DNA from 2 places in the Streptomyces sp. NPDC018031 genome. Region 2 is predicted to be linked to the other one. Evidence: riboswitches for the same ligand, from Rfam matches in the RefSeq annotation. Region 2 holds a riboswitch; the other holds the start of a gene.
The links. A riboswitch is a leader RNA that binds a small molecule or an ion and turns the genes downstream of it on or off. The one in region 2 is predicted to bind FMN.
Positions count from the first base shown of each region.

Region 1: another riboswitch for FMN. It lies ahead of ribD (bifunctional diaminohydroxyphosphoribosylaminopyrimidine deaminase/5-amino-6-(5-phosphoribosylamino)uracil reductase RibD); the one in region 2 lies ahead of ribB (3,4-dihydroxy-2-butanone-4-phosphate synthase).

Region 1 covers NZ_JBIRFT010000002.1:783,724-793,805, reverse strand. The annotation lists gene ACH4B3_RS09815 (phosphoribosyl-ATP diphosphatase) at 1-155, opposite strand, end outside; gene ribH (6,7-dimethyl-8-ribityllumazine synthase) at 189-674, opposite strand; gene ACH4B3_RS09805 (bifunctional 3,4-dihydroxy-2-butanone-4-phosphate synthase/GTP cyclohydrolase II) at 789-2,108, opposite strand; gene ACH4B3_RS09800 (riboflavin synthase) at 2,209-2,832, opposite strand; gene ribD (bifunctional diaminohydroxyphosphoribosylaminopyrimidine deaminase/5-amino-6-(5-phosphoribosylamino)uracil reductase RibD) at 2,834-3,958, opposite strand; FMN riboswitch at 4,114-4,244, opposite strand; gene ACH4B3_RS09790 (MFS transporter) at 4,999-6,306, shown strand; gene ACH4B3_RS09785 (ArsR/SmtB family transcription factor) at 6,314-7,015, shown strand; gene ACH4B3_RS09780 (uracil-xanthine permease family protein) at 7,225-8,613, shown strand; gene ACH4B3_RS09775 (DUF5995 family protein) at 8,778-9,488, shown strand; gene ACH4B3_RS09770 (flavin monoamine oxidase family protein) at 9,749-10,082, opposite strand, start outside.
Region 2 covers NZ_JBIRFT010000004.1:233,418-243,499, reverse strand. The annotation lists gene ACH4B3_RS13380 (PhoX family protein) at 1-1,088, shown strand, start outside; gene ACH4B3_RS13375 (LysR family transcriptional regulator) at 1,898-2,938, shown strand; gene ACH4B3_RS13370 (YbhN family protein) at 3,426-4,373, shown strand; gene ACH4B3_RS13365 (endonuclease/exonuclease/phosphatase family protein) at 4,481-5,407, opposite strand; FMN riboswitch at 5,848-5,978, shown strand; gene ribB (3,4-dihydroxy-2-butanone-4-phosphate synthase) at 6,224-6,877, shown strand; gene ACH4B3_RS13355 (MFS transporter) at 7,204-8,757, shown strand; gene ACH4B3_RS13350 (ATP-dependent DNA ligase) at 8,833-10,082, opposite strand, start outside.

The DNA of each region.
Region 1 (10,082 bases), on a different contig from region 2:
GCCATCCACACCTCCGCCGCCTCTTCGACGACCTTCTTGCCGATCGCGTGCACGCCCTTGCCCACCAGCTCGGCGGTGCGGGAGGTGCTGGGGTCGCCGGTGGCGGCCTTCTGCTGGAGCTCGGTGAAGAGCTCCTCGAATGTCTTGTTGGCCATGGTGGTCCTAGCCTACTTCGGTCCCGGACGCGCTCAGCGCCAGGGCTCCGAGACCGTGCGCAGCGTGGCGGCGGTGGCGACCGCGGCGGTGACCGCCTCGTGGCCCTTGTCCTCGTTGGAGCCGGGCAGCCCGGCCCGGTCCAGGGCCTGCTCCTCGGTGTCGCAGGTCAGTACGCCGAAGCCGATGGGGACCCCGGTGTCGATGCTGACCTGGGTCAGGCCCTGGGTGACGCCCTGGCAGACGTATTCGAAGTGCGGGGTGCCGCCGCGGATGACGACGCCGAGGGCGACCACCGCGTCGTAGCCGCGGTCGGCCAGCACCTTGGCCACCACCGGCAGCTCGAAGCTGCCCGGGACGCGCAGCACGGTGGGCTCGTCGATGCCGAGTTCGCCGAGCGCGCGCAGCGCACCGGCCATCAGTCCGTCCATCACCTCGGTGTGCCACTGCGCGGCGATCACGGCCACGCGCAGGTCGCCGCAGTTCCGCACGGTCAGCTCGGGGGCGCCCTTACCGCTCATGTCTCTCCTCAGTACTGGTTGGTGCCGGTGTTGCCGGTGGTGCTGGATGTGCTGGTGTTTGCCGGTGGTGCTGGGTGTGCTGGTGTTTGCCGGTGCGGCCGGCGGTCCGGGCCGTCAGGGCCGGCGGGCCGCGGACACCGGGACGTCGTGCTCGCCGTGCCCGGCGCGCTCGGCGCGTCCGCCGTCCAGCCAGGGCAGGTCGTGCCCCATCCGGTCCCGCTTGGTCCGCAGGTAGCGCAGGTTGTGCTCACCGGCCTGGACCGGCATCGGCTCCCGGCCGGTGACCCGCAGCCCGTACCGGACCATGGCGGAGGTCTTCTCCGGGTTGTTGGTCATCAGCCGCATCGAGCGCACCCCGAGGTCGGCGAGCATCTGGGCGCCCGCCGCGTAGTCCCGGGCGTCCGCGGGCAGGCCGAGTTCCAGGTTGGCGTCGAGGGTGTCCCGGCCGAGTTCCTGCAGCTCGTAGGCGCGCAGCTTGGACAGCAGCCCGATGCCGCGGCCCTCGTGGCCACGGAGGTAGAGCACCACGCCCCGGCCCTCGGCGGCGATCCGCTCCAGTGCGGTGTTCAACTGCGGTCCGCAGTCGCAGCGCAGGGATCCGAAGATGTCTCCGGTCAGGCACTCGGAGTGGACCCGGACCAGTACGTCCTCGCCGTCCCCGAGGTCGCCCGCGACCAGCGCGACGTGCTCGACCCCGTCGGTGGTGGAGCGGTAGCCGTACGCGCGGAACTCGCCGGCGGCGGTGGGCAGCCGGGTCTCGGCCTCGCGGCGCACGGTGGGCTCGGAGGACCGGCGGTAGGCGATCAGGTCCTCGATGGAGATGATGGCCAGCCCGTGCCTGCGGGCGAACGCCACCAGCTCCGGCAGGCGCAGCATGACCCCGTCCTCGCCCGCGATCTCCACGATCGCGGCCGCCGGGCGCAGCCCGGCGAGCCGGGCGAGGTCCACTCCGGCCTCGGTGTGCCCGTTGCGGACCAGGACCCCGCCGGGCCGGGCGCGCAGCGGGAAGATGTGGCCGGGCCGGGCGAAGTCGCCGGGCACGCTCGCCGGGTCGGCGAGCAGCCGCAGGGTGGTGGCGCGGTCCGCGGCGGAGATGCCGGTGCTCACCCCGTGCGCGGCGGTGGCGTCGACCGAGACGGTGAACGCGGTGCGCATGCTCTCGGTGTTCTGCCGCACCATCTGGGGCAGCTCCAGCCGGTCGAGGTCGGTGCCCTCGAGGGTGGCGCAGACCAGGCCGCGGCACTCGCTCATCATGAAGGCGACGATCTCGGGGGTCACCTTCTCGGCGGCGACGATCAGGTCGCCCTCGTTCTCCCGGTCCTCGTCGTCCACGACCACCACGGGCCGGCCGGCGGCGATCTCCGCGATCGCGCGCTCCACGGGGTCGAGGACCAGGTCGTCGGTCCAGTTCCGTACATGCGGCAGGACGGTCATGCCCGGCCTCCTTCGTTGACGTGCGAGTGGCGCTCGGCAGCGCCCTTTCCGGCGCGGGGGCGCGCGGGCCGGTGCCCGGCGCCCCGTCGCGGCCCGCCGCTCACTCGACCGGATCCTTCTTCTCGGTGCCGTACGCGCCCTGGCCCATGAGCCGTTCCACGTACTTGGCGATGACGTCGACCTCCAGGTTGACCGGGTCTCCGGCCTGCTTGGTGCCGAGGGTGGTGAGCGCGAGGGTGGTCGGGATGAGGCTGACGGTGAAGTACTCGTCGGTCGCCTCGACGACCGTCAGGCTGATGCCGTCGACGGTGATCGAGCCCTTCTCCACCACGTACCGCGCGAGGGCGGGCGGCAGCGAGATCTTGACGATCTCCCAGTGCTCGGCCGGGGTCCGGTCGAGGATGGCGCCGGTGCCGTCCACATGGCCCTGGACGAGGTGGCCGCCGAGCCGCCCGCCCAGCTCCATCGGGCGCTCCAGGTTGACCCGGGAGCCCGGGACCAGCGCGCCCAGGCTGGAGCGCTTGAGCGTCTCGGCCATCACATCGGCGGTGAACTCGCCGTCGGCGGTGTCCACGACGGTCAGGCAGACGCCGTTGACGGCGATGGAGTCACCGTGGCCGGCGCCCTGGGTGACGAGGGGGCCGCGGAGCCGGAAGCGGGAAGCGTCCGCGAGCTCCTCGACGGCGACGACTTCACCCAGTTCTTCAACGATGCCCGTGAACACGTCAGTTCTCCTCGGAGTCGGTCGGTACGGCGGGTACGGCGGGTACGGCGGTGACACGCAGGTCCGGGCCGAGCCGGACGGTGTCGGTCACGTCCAGGCGCAACGCCTGGGTGATGGTGCTGATTCCGGCGCCGGTGAGCGCGGCGGGGCCGTCGCCGAGGAGCACCGGAGCGAGGTAGCCCACGACCTTGTCGACGGCGCCGGCGGCCAGGAAGGCGCCGGCGAGCGCGGGGCCGCCCTCCAGCAGCAGGGACCGTACGCCGCGTTCGTGGAGCGCGCCCAGGAGGGCGGCCAGGTCCAGGCCGCGGCCGTCGGCGGCGCGGGGCAGCCGCAGGATCCCCGCCGGGGTGCCCGCCAGGTGGCTGGTGTCGGTGTCCCGGGCGACCGCGATCAGGGTCGGCGCGGTGTCGTCCAGCACCCGGGCGCCCGGGTGCACCGCGGTGCCGCCGGAGTCCAGCACCACCCGGAGGGGCTGGGCCACCCCGGGGTCACCGGTCCTGGCCGACAGCTGCGGGTCGTCGGCGCGCGCGGTGCCCGAGCCGACCAGTACCGCGTCGGCCTCGGCGCGCAGCCGGTGCACGTCGGCGCGGGACTCGGGGGAGGTGATCCAGCGGCTGGTGCCGTCGGCCGCGGCGCTGCGCCCGTCCAGGGTCGCGGCGTACTTCCAGAGCACGAAGGGGCGGTGGCGCAGTACCGAGGTCAGCCACGCCTCGTTGCCGGCGGCCGCCTCGTCGGCGAGCACCCCGCCCTCCACCTCGACCCCGGCGGCCAGCAGGGTGCCGGCGCCGCCGGTGGCGACGGGCGTCGGGTCGGCGACGGCGTAGACCACCCGGGTCACACCGGCCGCGATCAGCGCCTGCGAGCAGGGGCCGGTGCGTCCGGTGTGGTCACAGGGTTCGAGGGTGACGACGGCGGTGCCCCCGCGGGCCCGTTCGCCGGCCGCGCGGAGCGCCTCCACCTCGGCGTGCGGGCCGCCCGCGCGCCGGTGCCAGCCCTCGCCGGCCGCCTCGCCGCGCGCGTCGAGGACGACGCAGCCGACGACCGGGTTGGGGCTGGTGTGGCCGAGGCCGCGGGCGGCCAGCTCGATGGCACGGCGCATCGCGCGCGTTTCGGCTGCGGTGGCCACCGGGTCCTCCTGCCTCTTCGGGCACGGACTCCGGGGCTGTCGGACACGACAGAAGCGGGAACACGGCACCGCGGGTACGCCACGGCCTTCGGGTACGGCGCATCCCGAGAACGGGGACGGGCCGCCGACGGAGCGGCGCACCGGTGCTTCGCCCGCCGCGCACTGCCTCCCATCCGGACTTTAACCGTCGGTCCAGGAGTTTCACCTGGTCAACCGGCCGCTGGCGGCGGACGGGTCGCGGACTGTAACCGCCGGTTCGGATTTTCACCGACCCCGGAGTGCGCTGACGTCACTGGTACGCCACCAGTGTGCCATGGGCGGTCGAGACGGGTGGCGCGGCCCTGGTGTGGCCTCTCTCACCCGTGCGGCCGGCCGGCGCGGTCGCCCGGGCCGGCCGGCCCGGGGCCACGGCCGGGTGTCGTGCGCGAGTGCCGGCCGCGGGGACAAAGGTGCGGGGGTTCCGCGCCGTCCCCCCGGTGGCGCAGCCTGCGGCACCCCGACCACCACGGAGGTCCCGTTGTCGAGCCGTCCCACGCGGCGGCGCAGCCACCACCACCCCGCCCATCGGGGTCGCGGCCTAGAGCCGTCCCGCACGGTGGCGGAGTCGGTGCGACCCCGACCACCACGGAGGTCCCGGCGTGAAGCCCTCCCGCAGGGCGGCGCAGCCAGTGGCACCCCGACCACCGGGGCTCGCGCGTAGAGCGGTCCCGCACGGTGACGCAGTCGACGGCACCCCGGCCACTGGGGGGGTCGCAGCGTAGAGCGGTCCCGCACGGCGGCGCAGCCTGCACCACCCCGACCAGCGGAGAGGCCCCGACGGTGAAGCCCTCCCGCAGGGTGACGCAGCCAGTGGCACCCCAACTACCACGGAGGTCCCGGCGGCGAGCCGTCCCGCACGGTGGCGGAGCCGGTTGCGGGGAAGGGTCTGTCAGGCAAGGTTCCTGATAGTTTCGCGCGGGCGCCGGCGCGAACGCCTCGCCGCGCCCCGCCCGGGGCCCGGGCGAACGGCGGAGTCCCGGTGGACGGGGAGGGTGACGGGCATGGCGGACGGCGACGGCTCGGTGCGCGGACCGGGGGCGGCGGTACGGCGGGCACGGATCGCGGTCGCCGCGGTCTTCGCCGTGCACGGCGCCGTCACCGGCAGCTTCGCCACCCGCATCCCCTGGATCTCCGAGCGGCTGGACATCAGCGCCGGCCAGCTGGGGCTGGCCCTCGCCTTCCCGGCGATCGGCGCCTCCGTCGCGATGCCGCTGGCCGGCCGGATCAGCCACCGGTTCGGTGCCCGCACCGCGCTGCGCGGGCTGCTGGCCCTGTGGTGCGCGTCGCTGGCGCTGCCGGCGGCCGCCCCCGGCCTGGTGTGGCTGTGCGGGGCGCTGCTGCTGTTCGGCGCCACCGCCGGGATGTCGGACGTCGCGATGAACGCGCTCGGGGTGGACATCGAGCAGCGGCTGGGCCGGCCGATCATGTCGGGCCTGCACGGCATGTGGAGCGTCGGCGCCCTGCTGGGCTCCGCGGCGGGCACGGTCGCCGCGCACGCCGGGACCGACGCCCGGGTGCACCTGTCCGCCACCGCCGTCGTCCTGGTGGCCCTCGGGGCGGTCGCCTGCCGGTGGGTGCTGGACCCGGGCGCGGACGGCGCCGGGCCGGGGGCGGGCGCCGAGGAGGAGCCGCCGCCGCACTTCGCGTTGCCGCCCCGCTCCGCGCTGGCCATCGGCGCGGTCGGGTTCTGCGCGGTCTTCGCCGAGGGCGCGAGTCTGGACTGGTCGGCGGTGTACCTGCGGGAGGTGCTCGACTCCTCCCCGGGGCTGGCCGCCGCCTGCACCACGGCGTTCGCCTGCACCATGGCCGCCGCGCGGCTGGTCGGCGACGCGGTGGTGGCCCGGCTGGGGCCGGTGCGCACGGTCCGCGCGGGCGGCGTGCTCGCCACCGCCGGCGGGCTGCTGGTGGTCACGGCGCCGGGCGTCGGGTTCGCCATCGGCGGCTTCGGGCTGATCGGGCTGGGCATCGCGGTGGTGGTGCCGCTGGCGTTCGCCGCCGCCGGCCGCAGAGGCCCGTCACCCAGCCAGTCCATCGCGGGCGTGGCCACCATCACCTACACCTCGGGGCTGATCGCCCCGGCCGCCATCGGGTCGATCGCCGACCGGACTTCGCTGACGGTCTCCTTCGCCCTGGTGACGGTGCTGGCCGTGGGGCTGATCGGCGGGGCCGGGGTGCTGCGGACCGGCGGTGGCCGGGACGTGCGGGGCGGCCCCGAGCCGGACCGGCGGGACGAAACGGATGACGGCGGGCGGGACCCGGCCGGCCGGTCCGCACCCTTCGGCGAGTCCCGAAACGTCCCGGGCGGATGATGGCCGGATGACGCACCCCGAGCACAGTGGACCGCAGCTCGCCCGGCTGGCGGGACTGCTGGCCGACGACACCCGCGCCCGGTTCTGCCTCGCCCTGCTGGACGGGCGGGCCTGGACGGCGGGCGAACTCGCCCGGCACGCCGGCATCGCCCCCTCCACGGCCAGCGAACACCTCAGCCGGCTGGTCGACGGCGGCCTGCTGGCCGAGGAGCGGCAGGGCCGCCACCGCTATCTGCGGCTGGCCGGTCCGCACATCGCGCAGCTGATCGAGGACCTGTCCGCGCACGCCGCCCCCGCTCCCCCGCCGCGCTCGCTGCGCGCCGCCGGGGCGAGCGGCGCCATGGCCCGGGCCCGCACCTGCTACGACCATCTCGCCGGCCGGCTGGCCACCGAGATCACCTCGGCCCTGTTCGCCCGCGGCCTGCTCCAGCAGGAGACCGGGTTCGCGCTGACCGACGCCGGCATGGGGTGGTTCGGCGAGCTGGGCATCGATCTGGCGGCCGCCCGCGGGCGCCGGCCGCTGGTGCGCAGCTGTCTGGACTGGACGGAGCGGAAGCCGCACCTGGCCGGGGCCGCCGGGGCCGCGCTGTGCCGTCACGCGCTGGACACCGGCTGGTGCGTACGCATCGGCAGCCGGCGGGCGCTGCGGGTGACGGAGGAGGGGCGGCGGGCGTTCCGGGAGCTGCTCGGCGTGCGCGTCCCGGACTGATCCGGCCGCCCGGCGCGCGCGTTCCCAGAGCTGCTCGGCGTCCGCGTCCCCGGCCCCTCCGTCCGCCCGGCCCGGAGCGGGGACGACCGCCCGGGCCACCGGACCCGGTGCCTCCGCCCGGCACGGAGCCGGGGTGAACGACGGGAACCGGCCATTAACATTGCTCCGATTTCCTCGAACACCCCCCGAACGGATGAAGTGGAGCAGTCATGGGCCTGGGCGTGCGCTGGACCCTGCACGGCGACGGGCGCACCCCCGCCCCGGGAGCCGTGGTCCGGCCCGATGAGCGGCTCTCCTGGCCGCGGACGGCGGGGCTGGGCGCGCAGCACGTGGTCGCGATGTTCGGCGCGTCGTTCGTCGCGCCGGTGCTGATGGGCCTCGACCCGAACCTCGCCATCATGATGTCCGGTGTGGCCACCATGCTGTTCCTGCTGGCCACCCGGGGCCGGGTGCCCAGCTATCTGGGCTGCAGCCTGTCCTTCGTGGGGGTGGCCGCGGTGATCCGCGCCCAGGGCGGCGGCAGCGCCGCCGTGACCGGCGCGATCCTGGTGGTCGGCGCCGTGCTGCTGCTGGCCGGTCTGGCGGTGCGGAAGTTCGGGGCCGGCATCATCCACGCCACCATGCCGCCGGTGGTCACCGGCGCGGTGGTGATGCTGATCGGCTTCAACCTGGCGCCGGTCACCGCCAGCACCTACTGGCCCACCGACCAGTGGACCGCGCTGCTGACCATGCTGTTCACCGGGCTCGCCGTGGTCTGCCTGCGCGGCTTCTGGTCCCGGATCGCGATCTTCCTGGGCCTGGTCTTCGGCTACGTCCTCTCCTGGGTGCTGGACCGCGTCTTCGGCCGGATCCACTCGGTCAACGGCGGCCCCGAGGCGGTGGACCACTGGCGGCTGGACCTGTCCGGTGTGGGCGAGGCCGACTGGATCGGGCTGCCGTCGCTGCACGCCCCGAGCTTCGAGTGGTCCGCGATCCTGGTCGCGCTGCCCGTGGTGATCGCCCTGGTCGCCGAGAACGCGGGCCATGTGAAGGCGGTCGGCGAGATGATCGGCGACCCGCTGGACGACAAGCTGGGCACCGCGATCGCGGCGGACGGCGTGGCCACCGTGCTGTCCACCTCCGTCGGCGGGCCGGCCAACACCACGTACTCGGAGAACATCGGCGTCATGGCCGCCACCCGGGTCTACTCCACCGCCGCCTACTGGGCCGCGGCCTGCTTCGCGCTGCTGTTCGGCCTCTGCCCCAAGTTCGGCGCCGTGGTGGCGGCGATCCCCGGTGGAGTGCTGGGCGGCATCACGGTGATCCTGTACGGCATGATCGGCCTGCTGGGCGCGCAGATCTGGGTGCACAACGACGTGGACCTGCGCAACCCGCTCAACCTGGTGCCGGTGGCCGCGGGCGTCATCATCGGCGTCGGCGGGGTGAGCCTGAAGATCAGCGACAACTTCGAGCTGGGCGGAATCGCGCTGGGCACCATCGTGGTCATCACCGGCTACCACGTGCTGCGCGCCCTGGCCCCGGCCCACCTCAAGCGGCAGGAGCCGCTGCTGGATTCGGGCACCAGCGCCTACGACGACCAGGAGGCGGCCGGCTCCTGACGCCGCCCGCTCCGGACGCCGCCGCCCGGCGGCGGGGCCGCCCCCGGTGCCCCCCGCCGCCCGCGGTGGCGTCCGTCAGCCCGGCCCCGTCCGGTTGGCCCTTTCCGGGGAAGCGGCGGCGCGCGGCCGCCGGAAGGCCGGGCGGCGCTGGGACGCTGGCCGGCATGACTTCGACCGGGGAGCGGATCCGGCCGCCCGTCGCGGCCCACGGGCCGGCGGCCGTGGACCGGGTGGTGGCGCGGATGCGCGGGATCGGCGCGGCGCTGCCCGCGCGCGACGGGGTGGCGGTCTTCAACCGGGTGTACCTCGAGGTCACCGAGGAACTGGGCCGCCGTCTGGACGGCGGGTACTTCCGGGATCCGGCGGCCGCCGGGGAACTCGCCGAACGGTTCGCGACGCGCTACCTGGACGCGCTGGACGCCGTGGCGGCGGGCCGGTCGGCGCCCGCCTGCTGGCGCCCGCTGTTCGAACTGCGGCGGCACCCGTCGGTACGGCCGCTGCAGTTCGCGCTGGCCGGCGTCAACGCGCACATCGGCCATGACCTGGCGCTGGCGCTGGTGGACACCTGCCGGGCCCGGGATGCCGAGCCGGCCGCGCTGGAGGCCGACTTCGACCGGGTCGGGGAACTGCTCGCCGGGATGGAGGAGCGGATCCGGGAGGAGCTGATGCCCGGCCCGGACCTGCTGGACGTCGCCGATCCGCTGACCCATGTGGTGGGGACCTGGAGCCTGGAACGGGCCCGGGAGGCGGCGTGGGCGGCGTTCCGGACCCTGTGGGGCCTGCGCGGACTGCCGGAGCTGGCCGCGGAGTTCACCGAACGGATCGACGCGGGCGTCGGGATGGTCGGCCGCCTCCTGCTGACCCCGCTCCGCTGAACGGCCCCGCCGGAGCGGCTGAGGCGGCTACGGCTACGGCTACGGCTACGGCTACGGCTACGGCTACGGCTACGGCTACGGCTACGGCTACGGCTACGGCTACGGCGGAACGCTATGGATCCCACGGACGGTACGCATCCGGCGGACGGTGTGCGGTGGACGGTACGGATCCGGCGGACGGTATGGATGCGGGCCGCTGCCACGCGCCTTCGCGGCGTGGCAGCGGCCCGGGTCGGGGGCCCGGCGGGCGGGCGGTGCCGTCAGTCCTCCGGCAGTTCCACCGGGGCGATGGCGTCGTAGACGTCGCCGGGGCCGGGGTTGGTGGCGTCGGTCGAGCCGCCGAGCTGGTGCATCACGCCCCACACCGCGTTCAGGGCGGTCTGCACGGCGCCCTCGGCCCAGCCCGCGGTCCAGGAGATGTCGTCACCGGCGAGGAAGATTCCGCGCTTGTCGGCCGGCAGCCGGTCCTGCATGAAGTGCGTGAACAGGCGCCGCTGGTAGCGGTAGTGACCGGGCAGGTTGGCCTTGAACGCGCCCATGAAGTAGGGCTCGTTCTCCCAGGAGACGGTGACCGGGTTGCCGATGATGTGCTTC
Region 2 (10,082 bases):
TGGCACAGGAGCCCAACGAGACCAACCGTTTCGGCTGGGTCGTGGAGATCGACCCGTTCGACCCGGAGTCGACGCCGCGCAAGCTCACCGCGCTGGGCCGCTTCAAGCACGAGGCCGCCGAGCCGCGGCTGACCGACGACGGCCGCCCGGTGCTGTACATGGGCGACGACGAGCGCTTCGACTACTTCTACAAGTTCGTCTCGGCCAAGCGCATGAAGCGCGGCAACAGCCGGGCCGCCCGCGAGCACAACCGCACGCTGCTGGACGAGGGCACCCTGTACGTCGCCAAGTTCACCGGTGACAGCCCGGCCGCCGAGATCGACGGCTCCGGGAAGCTGCCCAAGGACGGCGAGTTCGACGGCAGCGGTGAGTGGATCCCGCTGGCCAGCGGCACCACCTCGTACGTGGAGGGCATGACCGCCGAGGAGGTGTACGTCTTCACGCGGATCGCCGCGGACAAGGTGGGCGCCACCAAGATGGACCGCCCCGAGGACGTGGAGCCCAGCCCGCGCACCGGCCGCGTCTACATCGCGCTGACCAACAACAAGGACCGGGGCGCGGCGGGCAAGGCGGCGGCCGACGAGGCCAACCCGCGCAACGGCAACAAGCACGGCCAGATCCTGGAGCTGGCCGAGCACTGGAACGACCCGGCCGCGGACCGCTTCACCTGGCGGCTGTTCCTGGTGTGCGGCGACCCGGGCGACCCGGGCACCTACTTCGGCGGCTTCCCCAAGGAGCAGGTCAGCCCGATCTCCTGCCCGGACAACATCACCTTCGACAACCACGGCAACCTGTGGATCTCCACCGACGGCAACGCCCTGGGCACCCACGACGGCCTGTTCGGGGTGGCGACTGCCGGGGAGCGCCGGGGTGAGGTGAAGCAGTTCCTCACGGTGCCGAAGGGCGCGGAGACCTGCGGCCCGATCGTGCAGGACCGGCGGGTGCTGGTCGCGGTGCAGCACCCGGGCGAGGTGGACGGCGCGAGCGTCGAGAAGCCCGCGTCGACCTGGCCGGACGGGCCGGGTGCGCTGGTGCGGCCGTCGGTGGTCAGCGTGTGGCGCCGCAACGGGGACGACATCGGCGTCTGAGCCGGCCGCCGCGCGGTGGCGGAGGCCCGCGTACCGCGATCCGGCGGGTGCGGGTGACCGGAGAGTGTCCGGGGACCGTTACGGGGTCCCCGGGCCGCGGAGGACGCCCGGGGCGGGGGAGCCCCCGGGCGTCCTCTTTTCATCTGCCGGGTGGCGCCGCCCGCCTCTTCCGGATGTCCGGACGGGCGTTGTCCGAGGGGGGTGGGAAAGCCCGCCGGGATATTCGGACGTGCGCCCTCGAAGTGCGGGAATTGCCGTACCGGGGGTCACGGGGAGGGCGCTTCCCGGTTTTGCGCGGCGGTTTTCCGGGGGGTCCGCTTTTCCGTCCGGGCGGGCCCGGTAGGCGCCGTATGGCGCTGCCCGGCGGGGCGCGCGCGGGGCCGGCGACGTCGCCGCCGGTGGATCGGTCCCGGCCCGCGAACGGGCCGGAACCGGTGGGAAGCAGGGGCGGAACCGGTGGGAGGCCGGGGCGGAACCGGTGGGGGCCGGTGTCCCGGGTGGCCGGGACCGCCGCCGGCCGGTGGACGTGGAGGCTCCGTGGAGGATCTGTGCCGATCCGCGGTGCGAATTCCGTGGCTTTATGTGAGAGTTCTGGTGATATCGCGCGCGTATTGCCCCACCGGTCCGGATGCAAAACGGGATATTGACCGATGTTTGTCAACGCGCGCCGTTAAACTTGTCGCCCCGCCACGCCAGCAGAGTTGGAAAGCGAGAGCGAGACAATGCAGCCAACCGGCCCGCTCGGAACACCACCGGTGAACGGGCGAAGCAGGCTGTTGCAGAGTCCGCTCGCCCTGCTGGACACCACCATGGACCAGTTGCGCACCCTGATCGTGGTCCACGAGGCGGGCACCGCGCTGGGCGCGGCCCGGGTGCTGGGCCGGGAGCAGTCCAGCGTGCAGAAGCAGCTCGACACCATGAACCGGAACTTCAGCGAGCTGTGCGGCGAACCCCTGGTGCTCAAGCAGGGGCGCGGCAAGAACGTGCTCTTCACCGCCACCGGTCAGGCGCTGGTCGAGCTGGCGCGCGGCACCCTGGGCAGCTGGCTGGACGGGGTGCACGAGTCGCGCCGCCGGCTCGGCCGGACCCTGATGGTCGGCACCACCCGCTTCACCCTGGCGTACCTGGCCGGGGCCGGGGAGCGGGTGAGCGCGGACTTCCGGCAGCGCGGCATCGAGCTGAAGGTGGGGCACGTCCGCACCCGGGACGTGCTGGCGAAGCTGCGCGCCAAGGAGGTCGACCTGGTGTGCGGCAGCGTGGTGACCAAGCCGGGCGGCGGTGGCAACGAGCTGGACGAGTTCGACGTCATGGAGTGGCGGCGCAGCGGCGTGTCGCTGCTGACCAACCTGCCCCGGGAGCGGCTGCCGGGCCCCACCGTGGAGAGCAGCGAGCTGCGCACCCTGCCGCTGGTGGTGTCCGCCAGCGGGTTGATGGCCGGTGTGCTGCACACCTGGTTCGGCGCCGACTACCGCAACCGGCTGCACATCGCCGCCGAGATCGACACCGTCAACTACGGCTTCGAGCTGCTGCGGTCGGGGTTGCTCCAGGGCTGCATGCTGGTGACCGAGGGCGTCGCCGAGGCGGCCGGTGACCCGCGGGCCTCCCATGGGCGCGGGCTGCGCGCGGTCGACCTGGTGAACGACACCGGGCCCCGGCTGGAGGTGCTGCTGGGCGCGTACACCCGGCGCGGGGAGCGCGCCTGCTACGACCGGTCGCACCCGCTCAACATGCTGTGGGACGCGCTGTCGGAGGAGAACGACCGGTGGCGGCGGGAGCAGCACTGGCCGACCGCCGGCCTGGAGCCGGACCCCTTCGAGCTGGCCAACACCTACGACCCCAGCGAGAGCTGATCCGGCCGGGGCCCTCCCGCCCGGTCCGCCACCGCCCGAGGGGCGGTTCCCGCCCGGTCCGCGACTGCCTGAGGTGCCGTTCCCGCCCGGTCCGCGATCACCTGAGGTGCTGTTTCCCGCCCGCGCCGCGACCGCCTGCCACGCCACCGCCCGGTACGCCGCACCCGGGGCCGTGACCGCCCGGTACGCCGCGACCGCCCGGTATGCCGCGCCCGGCCCGTGCCCGACCCGCCACACCGCCCGATCGGCCGCCGCCCGATCGGCCGCCGCCCGGTACGCGCCGCGCCGCGCCGTCGTCGTCCGCGCCGGGCCACCGCCCGACCCGTGCCCGACCTGGCACCTCCCGGTACGCCGCGCCGGGCCTTCGCCGTCCGCACCGGGCGCCGCCCGCGCCGCGTCGCCGTCCGGCCATCGATGCGTACGGCGCGCGTCGCGCGCCGGTCGCCGCCCCGTAGCGCGTGCCGGAGACCTTTTCGCCATGACGGAGATGACGGAACGGAAGGCTCCGAGGCGGCGGCTGCCGCTCCGTACGCTGCTCTGCCTCGTCCCGGTCGTGGCGGTGGCGGTCTGGGTGGTCCGGCACTGGCCGGTGGTCGCCGAGGGGGCCGAGCAGCTGCCGGCCGCGGATCCCCCGCTGCTGCTGGTGGCCGTCACCACGACCGCGCTGGCCTGGGTCGCGGCGGCCTGCGCCCGGCAGGGCGCGCTGGTGCAGCCGCTGCCCGCGGGGCGGCTGCTGGCCACCCAGTTCGCCGCGGGCGCGGCCAACCACCTGCTGCCCTCCGGGCTGGGCGCCGGGGCGGTCAACCTGCGCTTCATGACCGTGTGCGGGGTGCCGCCGGCGCGGTCCTCGTCCGCCCTGGCGCTGTATCTGATGGCCGAGGTGGTGGGGCGGGTCGGGCTGACCCTGGTGCTGCTGGTGGCCTTCCCGGACGCCCTGCCGCTGCACACCCTGCTGCCGGACGGGGTGGGCTTCCCCGCGGTGGCGCTGGTGGCCGGGGCGGCGCTGCTGGTCCTGGTCCTGGCGGTGGGGGCGCTGCGGAAGGTGGTCCGGGAGTTCCTCGGCACGGTGGTGCGGGAGGCGCGGTCGGTGCACCGCAGGCCGGCCCGGGTGCTGGCGCTGTGGGGCGGGTCGCTGGCCTTCCCGGCGCTGCAGGCCGCCGGCCTGGTGGCGGTCGCCCTCGCGCTGGGCGTGGCGGTGCCGGTGATGCACCTGGCGGTCGCCTATCTGACCGCGAGTGTGGTGGCCGCCGTGGTGCCGACGCCGGGCGGCATCGGATCGGTGGAGGCGGCGCTGGTCGTGGCGCTGGTGGGGGTCGGGGCGACCACCGCGGCGGCCACCGCGGTGGTGCTGGGGTACCGCCTGATCACCGTGTGGCTGCCGCTGCTGCCCGGTGCGCTCACGCTGGGCGCGCTGGTGCGCTGGAAGGTGCTCTGAGGCGGCTTCGGGGCGGTGCCGCCCAGTGCCACCCGGCGCCTCCCCACCCGGCGCCGTCCCCGCCCGGCGCCGTCCCCGTCCGCAGCCGGCCCGGGGCGCCGCCCGGCTCAGCGGGCCGCCGCGTACAGGTCCAGGTCGACCAGGAGGGCCCGGTGGTCGGTGTGGTCCAGATCGAGGAACCGGGTGGCGCGCGGCCGCAGCGTCTCGCTGACCAGGACGTGGTCGATCTGGGCGCCCAGCGGCGGCGCGGTCAGGCTGGGCCAGGTGGGGGTGCGGGCGGCGCCGGTCGCGCGGGCGCTGTCCCGGAGGCCGGTGTCCAGCAGGTCCCGGAACGCGGCGTGGTCCTGGGTGGCGTTGAAGTCGCCGGCGATCAGGGTGGCCCGGTCGTCGCGCCCGGCGGCGAAGTCGCGCAGCCGGCCCAGCTCGGTGCGCCACAGGTCCACCTCGCCGGGCATCGGCGGCATGGGGTGGGCGACCTGCACCCGCACCGGCAGGCCGTTGACCGTCGCCACCGACCGCGGCATCGACAGGGTGCCGGGCAGCGGCCGCTCGTCCCGCAGCGGGTGGGTGCTGAGGATCGCCGAGCCCTCGGCGGGGCTGCCGGTGACGATGTTGCGGTACGGGTAGGCGCGGCGTACCGCGGGCGCGTCGAGCGCCGTCGCGCAGCGGGCGTCGCACTCCTGGACCGCGACCAGGTCCGGCTTCTCCCGGCGCACCACGGTGAGCAGCCCGTCGGTCGCCCCGCCGTACTCCAGGTTGGCGGTGAGCACCCGCAGGGTGGCCACCGGGCGGCCGTACGGTTCGGGCCCGGCCGGCCCGTCGTAGGGCTGGGTGAACCAGCCGGTGGCCGCGGCGGCGACCAGCGCCCAGACGCAGCCGGCCGCCCAGCGCGCGGCGACCGCCAGCACCAGGCCGAGCAGTGCCGGGACCAGCAGCCAGGGCAGGAAGGCCAGCAGCTGGGGGACCGGGGTGACACCGTCGGTGTCGGCGGCCCGGCAGCCGACGACCAGGGTGACCACGGCGAGCGGCGGCATCGCGCACCAGGCGGCGATCCGCCGGCGTCCGGTGGGCAGGCGGAGGAACCGGCCCGGGCGGCCGGGCGTGGCGAAGCGGGGGAGCCGGACGCGGCGGACCGCCCGGGGCCGGCGCCCGGGTCCGGTGCCCGGGCCGGCCGCCGGCCCGTCCGGCGGCCCGTCCGGCGGCCCGGCGCGGTGGGCGGCGGTCCGCGCGGGCGGGTCCGCGGCAGGTCCCTGGCTGACGGACGGCTCCACGCTTCGGCCTCTCGGATCGACGGCGATGACGCCGATTCTCCCCGGCCGGGGTGGTCACCGGCGCGGCGGCCCCGCGGGCGGCGCCCGGCAAGGCTTGTTGACAAACTGTCTGAGAGGAATAGTTGATTCCCATTTCATTTGCTGATGTGACACTTGACACTTCGTCAATACGGGCCGGTGTGCCAAAATGCTGCGCAGAGTATTCGCGTGCTCCGGGGTCGGTGAAACTCCGAACCGGCGGTGAAAGTCCGCGACCCGGCCGAAGCCATCGGCCGGTTGACCCGGTGGAATTCCGGGACCGACGGTCAAAGTCCGGATGGTAGGAAGTACGCGGCGGCACGATGTCCGTGCAGTGGCACGCACGGTGCCGGTCGGTGGCGGGAACCAGTGTCCGCCCGCCGGCCCACCGGGCCCTGTCCACCACGACGGCTGTGTTCGCATCCCCGGAACTGCGCAGGCGGACGGGGAGCGGCACCGCTTCCGGCACTCTCTTCGCTCCCCGTCCGCTTCCGGCAGACCGTTACGGGAGCCGGCCGCCCCGCATGGGCCGGCTGGTCGAGAAGGAGAAGGGCCACACTCATGACTGTGGTGGAGCAGAGCATCGCCACCGAGCGCCTCATGGCGGTGGAGCAGGCGATCGAGGTATTCGCCGACGGCGGTTTCGTGATCGTCTTCGACGGTGAATCGAGGGAGAACGAAGGCGATTTGATGATCGCCGCCGAACATACCGACGAACGTTCACTGAAAGAGATGCTCGATCACACCTCCGGGGTGATCTGCGCGGCCCTTCCCGACGAGCGGGCCGCCGCACTCCGGCTGCCGCAGATGGTCGACGACAACACCGGGTTGCACGAGACCGCCTTCACGGTCTCCGTCGACCTCCGGGCGGGCGGCACCACCGGCATCTCGGTCCAGGAGCGCGCCCGCACCATCCGGGCCCTCGCCGACCCCGCCACCACCCCCGAGGACCTCGGCCGCCCGGGCCACATCTTCCCGGTGCGGGCGATGCCCGGCGGGGTGCTCCAGCGCGACGGGCACACCGAGGCGGCGGTCGACCTGTCCCGGCTGGCCGGGCTGTCCGGCGTCACCACCATGTGCGAGGTGGTCAACCCGGACTGGAGCATGGCCCGCTACGACGACCTGCGCCGACTGGCCGCGCGGCGGCTGCTCCCGCTGATCTCGGTACGCGACGTGGCGGCGTACCGGCTGGCCCGGGCCGCCCAGCGGCTCTGAACCCGCCGGAGGCCGATGCGGGCGGTGCCCGGGAGGCCCGGTACCCCGAGTGCCGGAGCCGGGGGCCGCGGGGCCCCGCCGCCGCTCGGCCGGTGCCGCCCGCGGCCGCCGGCCCGCGGGGCGCGGACCGCAGGGGCCGGCCGGGTCCGGTGCCGCCGGCCGGGTCCGGTGCCGCCCCGGCCACCGGGCCGGTGATCGACTGGTCGGTGGAGGGAGCCGGGTCTACGGTCGAATGAGTCTCGAGCGGACACCAGAGGTCCGCTCGACGACCTGAGCGGAACAACGACGTCCGCTCGGGTCGCTCCCGCCGACCCGGGGGAAGCACCATGGCGAGTTCCCGCCCGGCACAGGACACCGCGTCGACCGCCGACCACGAGACGCACGGCCGCAAGAACGTCGCTCTGACCGTGATCGCCAGCTGCCAGCTCATGGTGGTCCTGGACATCACCATCGTGAACATCGCGCTCCCGCACATCCAGAGCGCGCTGGACTTCTCCACGACCAGCCTGTCCTGGGTGGTCAACGCCTACACCCTCACCTTCGGCGGACTCCTCCTGCTCGGCGGCCGGACCGGCGACATCCTCGGCCGCAGACGGGTCTTCGTCTTCGGGGTGCTGCTGTTCTCGCTCGCCTCGCTGCTCGGCGGCCTCGCCCAGAGCTCCGGCCAGCTGCTGGCCGCACGCGCACTGCAGGGGGTCGGCGGGGCCATCGCGTCCCCCACCTCGCTGGCGCTGATCACCACGACGTTCACCGAGGGCCCGGAGCGCAACCGGGCCTTCGGCGTCTTCGCCGCCGTGTCGTCCGGCGGCGGCGCCATCGGGCTGCTCCTCGGCGGCGTGCTCGTCGAATGGCTCGACTGGCGGTGGATCTTCTTCGTCAACGTCCCCATCGGCCTGCTCATCGCCTTCGCCACGCCACGGGTCATCAGGGAGTCCGAGCGGCACGCCGGCCACTTCGACCTGCTCGGCGCGGTCACCTCCACGCTCGGCATGGCGTCCCTGGTGTACGGGTTCATCCGGGCCGCGCAGGACGGCTGGCTGGACGCGCTCACCCTGACCGCCTTCGGCGCCGCGGTCGTCCTGCTCGCCGCGTTCGTCGCCGTGGAGCGCCGCTCCACCCAGCCCATCACCCCGCTGCGGATGTTCGCCGACCGGAACCGGGCGGGCACCTACGGGATCATGCTCTGCCTGGCGGCCGCCATCTTCGGGATGTTCTTCTTCCTCACCCTGTTCGTCCAGAACGTGCTGGACTACACCCCGATCCAGGCCGGACTGGCCTTCCTGCCGGTGAGCGTGGTGATCGTGGTGGGCGCGGCGCTCGCCGCCCAGCTGCTGCCCCGGTACGGCCCCAAACCGTTCATGGTGGGCGGCGCCCTCGCGGCCGCGGCCGGCATGGCCTGGCTGACGCTGATCGACGCCGACGGCACCTACCTCGGCAGCATCCTCGGGCCGATGCTGCTGTTCGCCCTCGGCATGGGCCTCCAGTTCGTCTCCCTCACCCTGATGGCGGTCTCCGGAGTGCCGCCGCACGAGGCGGGGGCCGCGTCCGGGCTGCTCAACACCACCCAGCAGGTGGGCGGTTCACTGGGGCTGTCCATCCTGGTGACGACCTTCTCCACGGCCAGCCGCAACAAGGCCGAGGACCTGGTGCCGGAGTTCCTGGCCCAGGCCACGCCGCGGGAGCGGCTGGCCTTCCAGCGCACCGGGCAGCTCCCCGAGGCCTGGGCCGACCAGGCCCTCACCTCGGGCGTCACCGCGGCGTTCGTGACGGCCACCGTGCTGACCGCGATCGGGGTGCTGATCGCGGTGTTCGCCATCCAGGTGCGCCCCTCGGACCTGGAGAACCTCAAGGGCACCGGGCCGGGCGGCGCCCCGCCGTGACGGCCCCGCCGCCGGGCACCGGAACGGGTCGGGCTGCCGCCCGCCGGGGCCCGGGGCTCCCGGTGGGCAGGCCGGTCACGGCTCCCGGCGCAGCGCCAGCACCGCGTCGACGGTGTCCGCCTCGGCGGCCGGCTTGTCCTCCCGGTAGCGCACCACCCGGGCGAAGCGCAGCGTCACCCCCGCCGGATAGCGGCTGGACCGCTGGAGGCCGTCGAACGCCACCTCCACCACGAGTTCCGGGCGCACCCGCACCACCCACCCGTCGTCGCTCACCGCGATCCGGCGCAGCGCCCCGGTCTGCCACTCCAGCATCGCGTCCGTCAGCCCCTTGAACGTCTTGCCGAGCATCACGAAGGTGCCGTCCGGCCGCCGGGCGCCCAGGTGCAGGTTGGACAGCTTCCCGGTGCGCCGGCCGTGTCCCCACTCGGCGCCCAGCACCACCAAATCCAGGGTGTGCACCGGCTTCACCTTCAGCCAGGAGGCGCCCCGCCGCCCCGCGCCGTACGGCGCGTCCAGGGCCTTGACCACCACTCCCTCGTGCCCCAGCGCCAGCACCTCGGCGGCGAACGCGCGCACCTCCTGCCGGGTCGCCGCGGCGGCCGGGTCCGCGGCCACCACCCGCCGCACCCGCCGGGGCGCGGGCGCGATCCGCGCCAGCTCGGCGTGGCGCTCCCGGGCCGGCAGTCCGAGCAGGTCCCGCCCGTCCACCGAGAGCAGGTCGAAGAAGACCGGGGAGAGCGGGAGGGTCGCCTGCGCCCCGGGCACGTCCAGCCGTGACCCCACCCGCCCGGCGACCTCCTGGAAGGGCCGGGGCCGGCCGTCCGGCCCCAGCGCGATCACCTCGCCGTCCAGCACCGCCCGGTCCACCGCCAGCTCCAGCGCCGCGGTCACCACGTCCGGCAGCCGTCCGGTGATCTCGTCCAGGGTCCGGGTGAAGATCCGTACCGTGGAGCCGTCCCGGTGCACCTGCACCCGGATGCCGTCGAGCTTCTCCTCCACGGCACACGGACCGAGCCGGTCGAGCGCCTCGTCGACGTCCCGGGCGGACTGCGCGAGCATCGGGAGCACCGGCCGCCCGACCTCCAGCCGGAAGTCCGCCAGCGCCTCCGTGCCGCGGGCCAGCAGCTCCCGCGCCACCGCGCCCAGCGATCCGCCGAGCATCACCGCCCGGCGCACCTCCTCGGGCGCCGCGCCCACCGCCGCCGCGAGCCCTTCCACGGCGAGCGCGTCGAGCGCGCCCTGCCGCAGCTCGCCGCCGATCAGCCGGCGCAGGAAGCCCTGCTCCTCCTCGGTGGCGGCGGCCAGCAGGGAGTGCAGCAGCCGTT